DNA from 3 places in the Shewanella sp. 3_MG-2023 genome. Region 3 is predicted to be linked to each of the others. Evidence: predicted binding sites of a transcription regulator. Region 3 holds the regulator's gene; each other region holds the start of a gene.

Region 1 (3,781 bases), on a different contig from region 3:
ATTTTTTTTGCCTGAAATTCCGCTATTCCCTTTAAGAACAATCGAGTGCGAGCGATGCAATACCTGTATCCCATGATTTATTCATACAAACTCTCTTTTATCGGCTTATTTACTCGAGCTGCGCTTACGGGAAGTTTTAGCCGTAGAGGTTTTACTTGCTGCACCTTTGCGTTTATAGCCACTACTGGAGCGGCGTTTTTTATAGCCAGGCCCTTTAATCCCCTCAAGAGCTGTAGGTAATTGATTTGAAGCTTGCTCAATCAGTTGCTGTAATTGCGCTAACAATGGCTCCATAAAGGCATCATACCTAAGCTGCTTTTGACTTATGGCATCAAGGCTACTTTCCCACAGCGCAGTCATATCCGGTGTGGTGGCTGTTTCTGGTAATGAATGGATCAAGCCAACGCCAACTGGGGTGGCAATGATTGATTTACCCTGCCTTAATAAGTAACCGCGATTAAACAGTAATTCAATAATGCCTGCTCGGGTTGCCTCGGTGCCCAAGCCATCGGTGTCTTTTAGGATCTTCTTCACTTCAGGGTTAGTGACATAGCGATTGATACCCGTCATGGCGCCAAGCAAGGTCGCATCTGTAAAATGTTTTGGCGCTTGAGTGGTTTTTTCAAGCAATTCGCCACGCTCACAATGGAGTTGTTGACCTTTTTTCAGTGGCGGCAAAGTCGCTAAATTTTCATCATCACTGCCATCTGCATTATCTTTACCCTGCATTTTCGCAAATAAACATTTCCAACCTAATGACAGTTCTTGCTTAGCTTTAGTGGTGAATAAGCCACCCGCAATGGTCACTTCAACTTGGGTTTCATCATAAATATAGACGGGGTAAAACTGGGCTAAATACTGCCGTGCAATATGAGAATATAACTGCGACTCTTTGGCTGATAAGTTTGCCAAATTAGTGGTTTTTTCAGTGGGAATTATCGCGTGATGAGCATCAACTTTACTGTCATTCCAGGCTTTGGACTTAAGCTTGGCATTAGGTTTATCTGCTTTAGCGGTTAAACCGGCATCATTACTTAATACTGCGCGAATAACTTGGGGTGCAAGGCCATGTTGCTCAGCAGGTAAATAGCGACTATCTGAGCGCGGATACGTAATTAATTTATGCCTTTCATATAGACTCTGACAGGTATCAAGTACCTCTTTAGCGCTCATGCCAAAACGCTTGGCCGCATCGATTTGCAGGCTGGATAAACTATAAGGCAATGGGGGGTTCTGACGCTTATTTTTTGACTCAAGCTTGGTCACTTCAGCAGCTTTGTTGGTTATCCGCCCCACCACATTTTCAGCTAAGCCTTTGGCGAGCACTCGCCCCTCTTCATCCATATATGGCTGACATGCTTCACTGGGTTTCCACTTAGCCGAAAAGCCTTCTTGGTTATCGGTCAGTAAATGCGCCAATACTTCATAAAAAGCTTTGGGCTGAAAATTGGCAATTTCTTCATCTCGCCTTACCACTAACCCCAGTACCGGGGTTTGCACGCGACCAACAGACAATACTCCCTGATAACCTACTTTTTTGCCTTGAATGGTATAAGCGCGGGTCATATTCATGCCATATAGCCAATCTGCGCGGCTGCGGGCTAAGGCTGAGGTAGATAAGGGGACAAACTCTTTATTAGTGCGCAATTGCCCTAAGGCGCGTTTTACCGCCGAAGGGTTAAGATCGCTAATAAGTAAACGCTGGGTTTGAGCAATCTTGTCGGCCTTTACACCTGCATAGGAAATGACTTCATCCACCAGCAGCTGCCCTTCTCTATCAGGATCGCCAGCATTAACTAAACTCGATGCTTGTTTGATGAGCTTTTTTAAGATGCTCAACTGTGAGCGGGTATTAGTTTTAGGTTTTAACTGCCATTTACTCGGCACTATGGGTAAATGGGCTAATTGCCATGATTTAAAAGCGGGATCATAGACATCTGGTTCTGCTTGCTCTAACAAATGCCCTATACACCAAGACACGCAATCCCCATTGGCGCTCATGATAAAACCATCACCTTTTTTATGAGGCTTTGGTAATACATCGGCAATAGCACGGCCTAGACTGGGTTTTTCAGCAATATAGAGCATCATAGATTTATTAGACTTTTAAAACACTGTATGAAATTACAGTGTAATTTAGCGAATAGCAAAAATAAGTGCAACTGTTAATGCAATGGCAGGTTTCTTAGAAAGATAATCTGCCACTCAAAATACTAGGCTAAAGCATCAAAAAACACGCTTTTAAGGCGCTAAACTTAACCAAAAACAACCAATAAAAATTTACTTTAATTTGTGATCTTAATGCAAAAACACATCGGGAGATTAAGCTTTAATTCAGAATGTTCAGCTAGGAGGTTTATATTCAAACCATTGAATATAAACAATTAAACTAGTAATACCCCTAGTTTGTGATCTAGTCAACAGTTGCCAAGCAATCTTTACATTACGCTCCAATTACCCATTAAGAGGTAAGAAAAACATTTTGGAGTATGAGATGAAATTAATGAGCAAATGTCGTGTTGCTTTACTTGTGGCTACTGCACTGGGGATGAGTGCTTGTAATGATGGTAAAGATGGAAACGATGGCCTACCTGGCGAACCTGGTGCACCTTGGGTGCCACCAGTAGTGACCACATCAGCAGTAGCAAAAGTCATGGAATGGCAATATGCCGAGGGTGTCGTGAATGTTGAATTTTCGGTGGAGAACCAAGATGGGGTTCCAGTAGAAGATTTAGATAAAGTCCAGTTAATGTCAACCATCAAAAATGAAGCAGGTTTACTTGCTGACACTGTTGATGTGACTTGGGTTGCGGGTGATGATAACGCACCGGGTACGCTAACTCACGCTGGTGAGGGTATTTATAACCTTTCTATGCCACATGAAGCTGCGACATCTGAATCAATTGGTACTGGCTATATTCGACCAGGTAATGGCGAAAATGGTATGCCACGTACTAAACGCGTGATGTTTACCAAAAACGATTCTTATGCACAAGTTAGCACCACTGACGATGCTAAATGTGTCGCCTGTCACGGTGAATTTGAAGATGCTACTGGCAACGCAACGTGGGGTTGGCATCAACATCACCATGCAATCGACAATGACCAAGAAGTGGTTGTCGTTGAAGCATGTCTAGTTTGTCACACTCAAACTGAACAAAAAGATGGCGGCTGGGCTGAAAACACCATGGCAATGCTAGGACATGGTAAATTAGCTGATGGCGAAGGTGGTTATTTAGCTTCTGGCCACGAAGCATTAGCTAAGAGAATGTCCTCAGAAGATCCAAGTAAGAGTGCTTACTCAATGGATAAGTACCGCTGTTCAACGTGTCACATTGACGATGTGGTATTTACAGCATCTCTCAATGGCTGTACGACTTGTCATGCTAATTTACAAGATGCAGATAAAGATTTAACTGTTAATCACAGTAACTTTACTGACCTTGATTGTGCAACCTGTCACAATTCGTTCCAACATGAACATGAAAACGGTGCAAATCGTGATGAAGCATTAAACCGCTATAACTTTGAAGTTATTTCTGTTGTTCGTAGTGAAGATAAAGCGACGATTGAAGTCACTGCAAAAGCGACTGATAGCGAAGGTAAGGTTGTTGATATCTTAGCAATCGAAGACACAGATGCAGAACCAGCGGGTTGGGCTACTGTCATGAAAAACGGCGAAGCGATGCTTCCTGGTCGTGACGCAGGACATGTAGCACGTTCTAAATCGACTCGTGCTGGCGACGACAATACCACGGTTTATATCATCGAACATGCTCTA
Region 2 (3,781 bases), on a different contig from region 3:
CGAGCAGCGATGCCAAGCTTTCGGTATTGACTTTAATGCCCGACATAGACGCATCAATTTTTAGACCTGACACGTTCCAGAACTGGGACTCTTGTGTCACTAAATGGGCGTACTGTTGCTCGATAAACGTGCTGATATTAATGGTATCGCTGTCAATTAAGCGATAGTTTACAACTTTCCCTACAGGTATTTGACGGTAAAACACCATTGAGCCGATATCCAGTGAGCCTAATTTTGAGGTGGTCAGCGTAATAAGCACCCCATTAGTATCAGGAAGCATAGTTGGCGCATCTTTTAAGGCGACAAATTCAGATGCTGAGCTGCCATCACCGGGTTGAACGGCAATATAATTGCCTGAAAACAAGGTATCTAAACCTTCAATACCAGTGATACTGGCTTTAGGCGTGACCAACCAGAACTTGGAATTTTTATTGAGAAATGGTTCAGAGCGATAATCCATAATAATTTTGACATTAACGCCAGACAATTCATTGTCGATACTGATATCTGTCACCTTACCAACGGTCAAACCTTGGTATTTGACTAAGGTTTTACCGATATCGATACCAACGGCATTAGGGAAGTGCACAATAATCTCGATACCTGATTCTTTGATGCTTTTTACACCAAGCCAAGCGCCAAGGGCCAAGGCAACAATCGGTAATAACCAAATCGGCGAGAATAATTTCTTTTTAACAACTTTTGGTGATTCAATTTGTGTCATTGTTTTTTTCCAAGCGATCCCAAAGTAAACGAGTATCTAATACCTTTGCTGCTAACTGAGTCAGTAAAATGACTAACGCAAATGCGGTTGCTGCAGGTGCGGGTTTAGCATCAAGTAATTGCCCCATATTAACGACGGCGACAGTTAACGCAATAACAAATAAATCCAGCATCGACCACCTGCCAATCCATTCAATAATATGAAAGCCTATCATGAGTTTCTTTTTAGAAACTGGCAGATTAAAGCTAATAGCGATTAAGTAAATCGCTAAGCCTATAATTTTTAGCCAAGGCACCAATATACTGGCAGTAAAGACAATAATGGCAATAGGGATCATGTCAGAGTGAACCAAATGCACAATACCAGTAAATATGGTGTCATAGGTGACTTTGCCCTGATTGGTGAGCACAGTGATTGGGTAGATATTAGCTGGGATCAGCAAAATGGCTGCGGTAATCAATAACGCCCAACTTTGCTGTAAACTGGCATGATTACGTGTTTGGATTTTAGAATCACAGCGACTACAACGGTCACGACTGATGTTATTGATTTTTCGACAAACAGTGCATAAACAAAAACCGATTTGTATTCCTTGCCGCGCAGGAGTGTTAGCGCTCATAAGCCATTCCCCACATATGTTCTAAATTATATTCCCGTTGTAAAAATAAGATAACTAAAAACAGCATACAAAAACAGAAGGTGCCCATGCCTAAATAAATATCTGAGAAGTCAGACAAGTTAAACGCAGCTACTAAAAATGAAATGACGTAAATTTCAAGCATAGTAAGTTGCGATAAGGTCGCATGGTTTTTAAGCAGTGCGCGATATGTCTTTTGCCAAAAACAGGAGTGCAATTTAAGTTTAACTATGGTGACTTGTAATAAAATCGATAAAATTAATAATCCCGGGGCAATGACCGCTGCCGCCATCACAGCGATGCCAACTATCCAATAACCTTGCAGCCACACCGTCACAGCCGTTTCAAAAACTGTTGTTGTTCGCACACTGCCTAAAAAGTTGATTTCTATGATGGGTAAAAAGTTAGCCGGAATATAAAATAATAATGCCGCGATACACAAGGCAAGCATGCCATTGATTGAGCAGTAAGGAACGTCATAAAGTGCCGTATGGCAGCGAGGGCATAACGCGCGAACATTAGACGGTAAGGCGCGCTTTTGAACGGCTAAGTCACAGGAGCGGCATAATATAATGGTGTTCGGGTCAAGACTTTTCGGCATAGATAAAGGAAAACCGTCCATGTAGTGAAATATTAATGAGCAATAAAATAATAAAAAACGCTTTGTTTTGATTAAAAACACAGTGGAAATATTATTTATCAAGTTACAATAAAACCTAATAATACCAGAATAATCAGAATACTTGCATCAGAAGTTAGTTCTATGACACTCTATGCACTGTATATAAAAACAGTAAGAGGTTAATCATGGCTGTAATAACAAAGTTTGTCGTGGTAAGAGAAGGGGTTGAGAAGATGACGTTTACATCTAAGAAAGAAGCTGACGCCTACGACAAAATGCTCGACATTGCGGATAACTTAGTGCCTTTTATTTCTGGCGCTGAGCTGGAAATAGAGGAAAATAGTGTCGAAAAACTTGCTTTTTATCTTGCATCTAACAAGGATGAACTTGCAAATTTATTAAAAGGGATCGTAAAGCCTAAAGCGGCTACACCCAAAACAGCAAACAAAAAAGCCACTAAAAAAGCGGCTGCAGAATAATAAAAACCTCACTTAGGATGGAAAATGAAAGCTGAGTTTTATGACACATTAAACCGCCAAGTACTGGCATTAATGACCGGTGAAGACGACCTTATTGCAGGAATGGCAAACTTTTCAGCGTTATTAAATGACAACTTAGATGATATAAATTGGGTTGGCTTCTATATTAAGCGTGAAGAACAACTCGTTCTTGGTCCGTTTCAAGGAAAAGTTGCTTGTACACGTATTGTGATCGGTAAAGGTGTATGCGGCACAGCAGCGGCAAATGATGAAACACAATTAGTGGCAGATGTGCATCAATTTGCAGGACATATTGCCTGTGATGCTGCCAGTAATTCTGAAATTGTAGTCCCTGTTCGCCAAGGCAATGACGTAGTTGCGGTATTAGATATTGATAGCCCATCATTGAATCGTTTTGATACAGACGATAGAAAAGGCTTAGAAATGCTAGTAAAAAGCTTTGAATCTTGCCTATTTGCTTAATTAGCGACCAAATATAGCAAATTGCGGGTCGCAATCGCTGCCATGAGCTTTATAATACCGAACAGCGCGCATTGCTATGGATAAAATTTATTTACTGTAAAATTACAGCTAAGTGAGTTAATTTGTTAAAGCATGTTTCAATTGCTTTAGCAATCGAATAAGAAGTGCTAATTTGAACGTTAAGCAAGATCTGTTTAACGAAAGATAAACGACTGTACTCGCAAAGAAAGCTGAGACTCAGTCCCTTTTATAACGTGGAAGTAAAAATGGAATCAACAGACAAGTTGACCGACACCAACGCAGTTTTAGCGTATTTATATGAAACATTTCCTTTATGCTTTATTGCAGAAGGTGAAACTAAGCCATTAAAAATTGGGTTGTTTCAAGATTTAGCTGCTAGGTTGGCTGATGATTCTAAAGTAAGTAAAACACAATTACGTGTAGCACTTAGACGTTATACAAGCAGCTGGCGCTACTTGAAAGGCGTTAAAGCGGGTGTTCAACGTATCGATCTTGACGGTCAAGATTGTGGCGAATTGGAGCAAGAACATATTGACCACGCTCAACAAACGTTGAAAGAAGGTCAAGAAAAAGCCAAAGCTAAGCGTCAAGCTGTAGCGGCTAAAGCGGCCCCTAAAAAGCCAGCAAGAAAACCTGCTGCAAAAGCACCGGTTAAAAAAGAACGTCCAGCTAAGCCTGCAAAACCTGCCGCACCTAAAATTAATTATGTTGCTGCTAAATTTGACGAGCTTAAGCAAAAACAACGTGTTAGTGTCAAGTTAGGGCAAAACCCTGTACCTGGTGTTATCACTGACATCAAGAAAGAAGATATCCAT
Region 3 (3,781 bases):
TAAGATGATCCGTCACTGGACCGACGATGAGTGGGCTGCCTACTAATGAAGGGAACGCGCCAGGTAAGCCAGTACCAGCAGCTTGGTGACATGCAGCGCAGCTAGTCATATAGACTTGCTCGCCCATGGTCATTAACTCATCCATCGTCAAGTCATCCAATACCACAGCTTTAACTTCTGCTGCTTGTGTTGCCGCTTCAGTCACAGCTTGTGTTGCAGTGTCTTCAAGTTGTTCAGCTGTAGGTAAGCTTGCTGGTAAAGTCACAGGCGTTGACGTGTCTGCGATAGAAGTGCCTGCACTAGGAGCGTCAGCAGTGGTTGGTGTAGCGCTAGAATTTGTCCCATTGCCACTCACATCAGCCGCTTGCACGGTATCGCCAGAGTCATTACCCCAAGCATTACGCTCATAAGTGACTACTGCAGCAATTTCAGTTGCCGTTAGCTGCTTGGCAAACGCTTGCATCGCAGTGCCAGGCTTACCATTAACGACAATATCGATATGACCAGACACTGGGCCTTTAATCATTGGACTGCCAATTAGGGAAGGGAAGACGCCAGGTAAACCAGCACCATTAGGTTGGTGGCAAGCCGCGCAGCGACCCATGTAGATTTGTTCGCCTTGGGCCATTAACTCGTCATAGCTAAGGGTTTGGCTCAGTGAGGCTTGTGCAGCGGCTTTAGCATCGACAGCAAATTGCTTTTGGTCGATTAGCCATTGGTCAAAGTCTGCTTCTGAGACGGCTTCAACAACAATAGGCATAAAGCCATGATCTTTACCGCATAGTTCGGCACATTGGCCTCGATAAGTACCTATTTTATCGATTTTAGTCCAAGCTTCATTGATGAAACCAGGATTTGCATCTTTTTTAACGGCAAATGCTGGTACCCACCAAGAGTGGATAACGTCATCCGAGGTCATTAAAAAACGTACTTTACGATTTATTGGTAAAACCAGCGGCTTATCGACCTCTAAAAGATAGGTGTCGGTTTTATCTGCGGTGCCAGTAATTTGGTCTGCTGGGGTAGATAATAAACTGAAAAACTCGACATCTTCATTGAAATAGCTGTAATGCCATTTCCATTGAGAGCCCGTCACTTTGACTGTCAGTTCAGCATCGCTGGGATCTTCCATAGCAATCAGCGTTTTTGTTGCTGGGATTGCCATGCCAATTAGGATTAGAAATGGCAATACTGTCCAAGCTATTTCAACCTTGGTACTGTCATGAAAGTCGGCTGCAACTGCACCCTTAGATTTTCTGTGATAGATCATGGAATAAATCATGATCCCAAAGACCACGACACCAATGGCGCAACAGATATACAAAATAATCATATGCAGGTCGTAAACCTGGCCACTGATCTCTGTTACACCTTGAGTCATGTTTAAGGGCATCTCTGCCGCTGTGAGTGGGGTTGCAAGCAACGCCACCATTAATCCGTACAACAATCGCTTCACAAGACTACTCCTCTGCTAATTGCGAATTGCAATTACAAAGAAAAGCCACACAGTAATACTCTGCTCTATGCAAACTTTTCATACCCGAAAAAGTTTGATCATTTCAAAGTACACGGTGGCTTTGAGCTTGAAAACTCAATTATGTTATTACGTTACGGTGCCACACTTGTACCTAATACTGAACTTATCAATTATATTTGACGCTTTACATTCAAGGCTTTCTATACCGCACGGTACCAGCTCAATCTTTTAATAGCGTTTGTATCTTTTTGACATTTATTCTCGGCAGTACGATAAATTGTTACTACCTTGTTAACTACATTACTTGGAGATTAAATATTGATCAAGATCACTTTATCATCTAATTTGCTGAAAAAAGTGCAAAAAAAAGCCCCTCAGCGTAGTGAAGGGCTTTTTTAGTCATATTTTACTAGTGAAACGAGGTAAGGTTTACCCGAGTCGGTACTGCTAAAGTTTGCGTTAATGGGTCGCCTTCAGGTAAGTGAGTATTTACATCTTCAATGATAAGCCCTTGGGCTAAGGCATTTTTGGCAACCAATTGAATGCGGCGATTGTCGCGGGCATCTAATGGTGGTGTCCAAGTAATTACTGCACTTGAAGTACCGTTAGTGAGCGCTTTTTCCATCGCCCACAGGGTTTCGACTTCATCTTTGGTGTGAACTAACAATACTCTGTCCATACGAACATTGGCATTAGCAAGAATTTGCTTATAACCGATATGCGGCGGATTAATCAGTACAATCCAACGGCCTTGCTGACTTAAAATGGCTAACTGACTGCATAATTGAGTCAATTCAGTTAAGCCTTGGTTTTGGGTGCGCTTGGTTTCAATCCCTTGTTTAGTGGGTAAGGGATCAGATGCCATATCTACCCATAATCCAGGGTGACGCGGTGCATTGCCTATTAATGTGTTCATAACCAACCTCCATTACGAATAACGCCAACAGCAAGCCCTTCAATCGTTAGGTTTTGGCAACTTAAATCAACTTTAATCGGCTCATATTCTGCATTTTCAGCATGTAAATAAATAATATTGCCTTTCTTTTCAAATCTTTTCACGGTTACATCGTCTTCAAGACGTGCCACTACAACTTGACCATTGGTGGCAGTTTGCATTTTATGCACTGCTAATAAGTCGCCCTCTAAAATACCAATGTCTTTCATACTGTCGCCTCGAACGCGTAGTAAGAAATTAGCATTGGGCTTAAACATTTCTGGGTCAACTTGGAAATACTGTTCAACATGCTCTTGAGCAAGGATAGGTTCACCTGCAGCAACTTGGCCGATAAGTGGTAAGCCTGCTTCAACTTCCTCCTCCACCTGCACCATGCGGATCCCGCGAGAGGTACCAGGAATAATTTCAATACAGCCTTTTTTTGCCAGTGCTTTTAAGTGTTCTTCAGCGGCATTGGCGCTTTTGAAGCCTAATCGAGTTGCAATTTCTGCACGAGTTGGCGGCATACCTGTTTCGGCGATATTACATTTAATTAGCTCTAATATTTCAGCTTGGCGTGGCGTTAAAGGTCTCATATTGATTCCTGTTTTTTTATACAGTGACTGTCATTATATACAGTATCGGTGGTCGCGCAAGTATTAACCAAATTAATTTAACTATTATCATCTAATTCTTGTTGGCTATATATGGGGGCACGGTTAAGTATCTGTAATTTAATTATTTAGTTAATGAAGGTAAGTCAGCTTTTTAAACCGATGAAATTGGCTATTTCTCACATCGTTTGTTTAAACAGTATATTTATACAGTAGTGTTGATTGAAAATAGGTTGGTTGTTATTCGGATATGGCTATTTTTACTGAACAAATATTCTCTGTATAGACCCTTGTTAGTGAAACTGAACCATTATCTGGTATTCTATGGCCAATTAATTGATGTTGAATATGCGAACACTCATGTTAAAACCTGACTCAATCATAGCAAAATCATTACGTTGGATTCAAAAACTGATGGTGCACACGGTTGTTGTGCCTGAAGATCCCTTTGCCGATCTGAACTTAGACCCAGATAAACCAGTGGTCTATGTGATGAAGACAGAATCACTCAGTGATATTGCGGCATTAAATGAAGTGACCGCCAAATATGGCTTACCGAGCCCTTATGAGCGACTAGACGTTGATGGCTTAAATACCCCTAGAATTGTGTGTATTGAAGGTCGTAAGCCTCTATTTGGCAAGCGTTTAAGTGGCGAAAAATTTGTTGATAACTTCACCAGCTTATTAGCCTTACATAAAAAAAATGATCAACTTGATATTCAATTGGTGCCAGTGAGTCTGTATTGGGGACGTATC

Evidence for each region. The regulator LexA, encoded in region 3, represses DNA repair genes until DNA is damaged. The targets are predictions, from matches to a motif close to TACTGTATNNNNATACAGTA.
Region 1: a site for LexA is predicted at 2,113-2,132, ahead of Q4591_RS17615 (DNA topoisomerase III). Genes of this name have one in related genera too.
Region 2: a site for LexA is predicted at 2,138-2,157, ahead of Q4591_RS02400 (YebG family protein). Genes of this name have one in related genera too.

The regions. Positions count from the first base shown of each region.
Region 1 is NZ_JAUOSH010000038.1:26,662-30,442, forward strand. It holds gene Q4591_RS17615 (DNA topoisomerase III) at 106-2,091, opposite strand; gene Q4591_RS17620 (hypothetical protein) at 2,495-3,781, shown strand, end outside.
Region 2 is NZ_JAUOSH010000003.1:34,234-38,014, reverse strand. It holds gene Q4591_RS02415 (MlaD family protein) at 1-724, opposite strand, end outside; gene Q4591_RS02410 (paraquat-inducible protein A) at 711-1,343, opposite strand; gene Q4591_RS02405 (paraquat-inducible protein A) at 1,333-1,962, opposite strand; gene Q4591_RS02400 (YebG family protein) at 2,169-2,462, shown strand; gene Q4591_RS02395 (GAF domain-containing protein) at 2,487-2,945, shown strand; gene proQ (RNA chaperone ProQ) at 3,212-3,781, shown strand, end outside.
Region 3 is NZ_JAUOSH010000004.1:139,104-142,884, reverse strand. It holds gene coxB (cytochrome c oxidase subunit II) at 1-1,456, opposite strand, end outside; gene Q4591_RS03795 (cell division inhibitor SulA) at 1,887-2,393, opposite strand; gene lexA (transcriptional repressor LexA) at 2,390-3,007, opposite strand; gene plsB (glycerol-3-phosphate 1-O-acyltransferase PlsB) at 3,386-3,781, shown strand, end outside.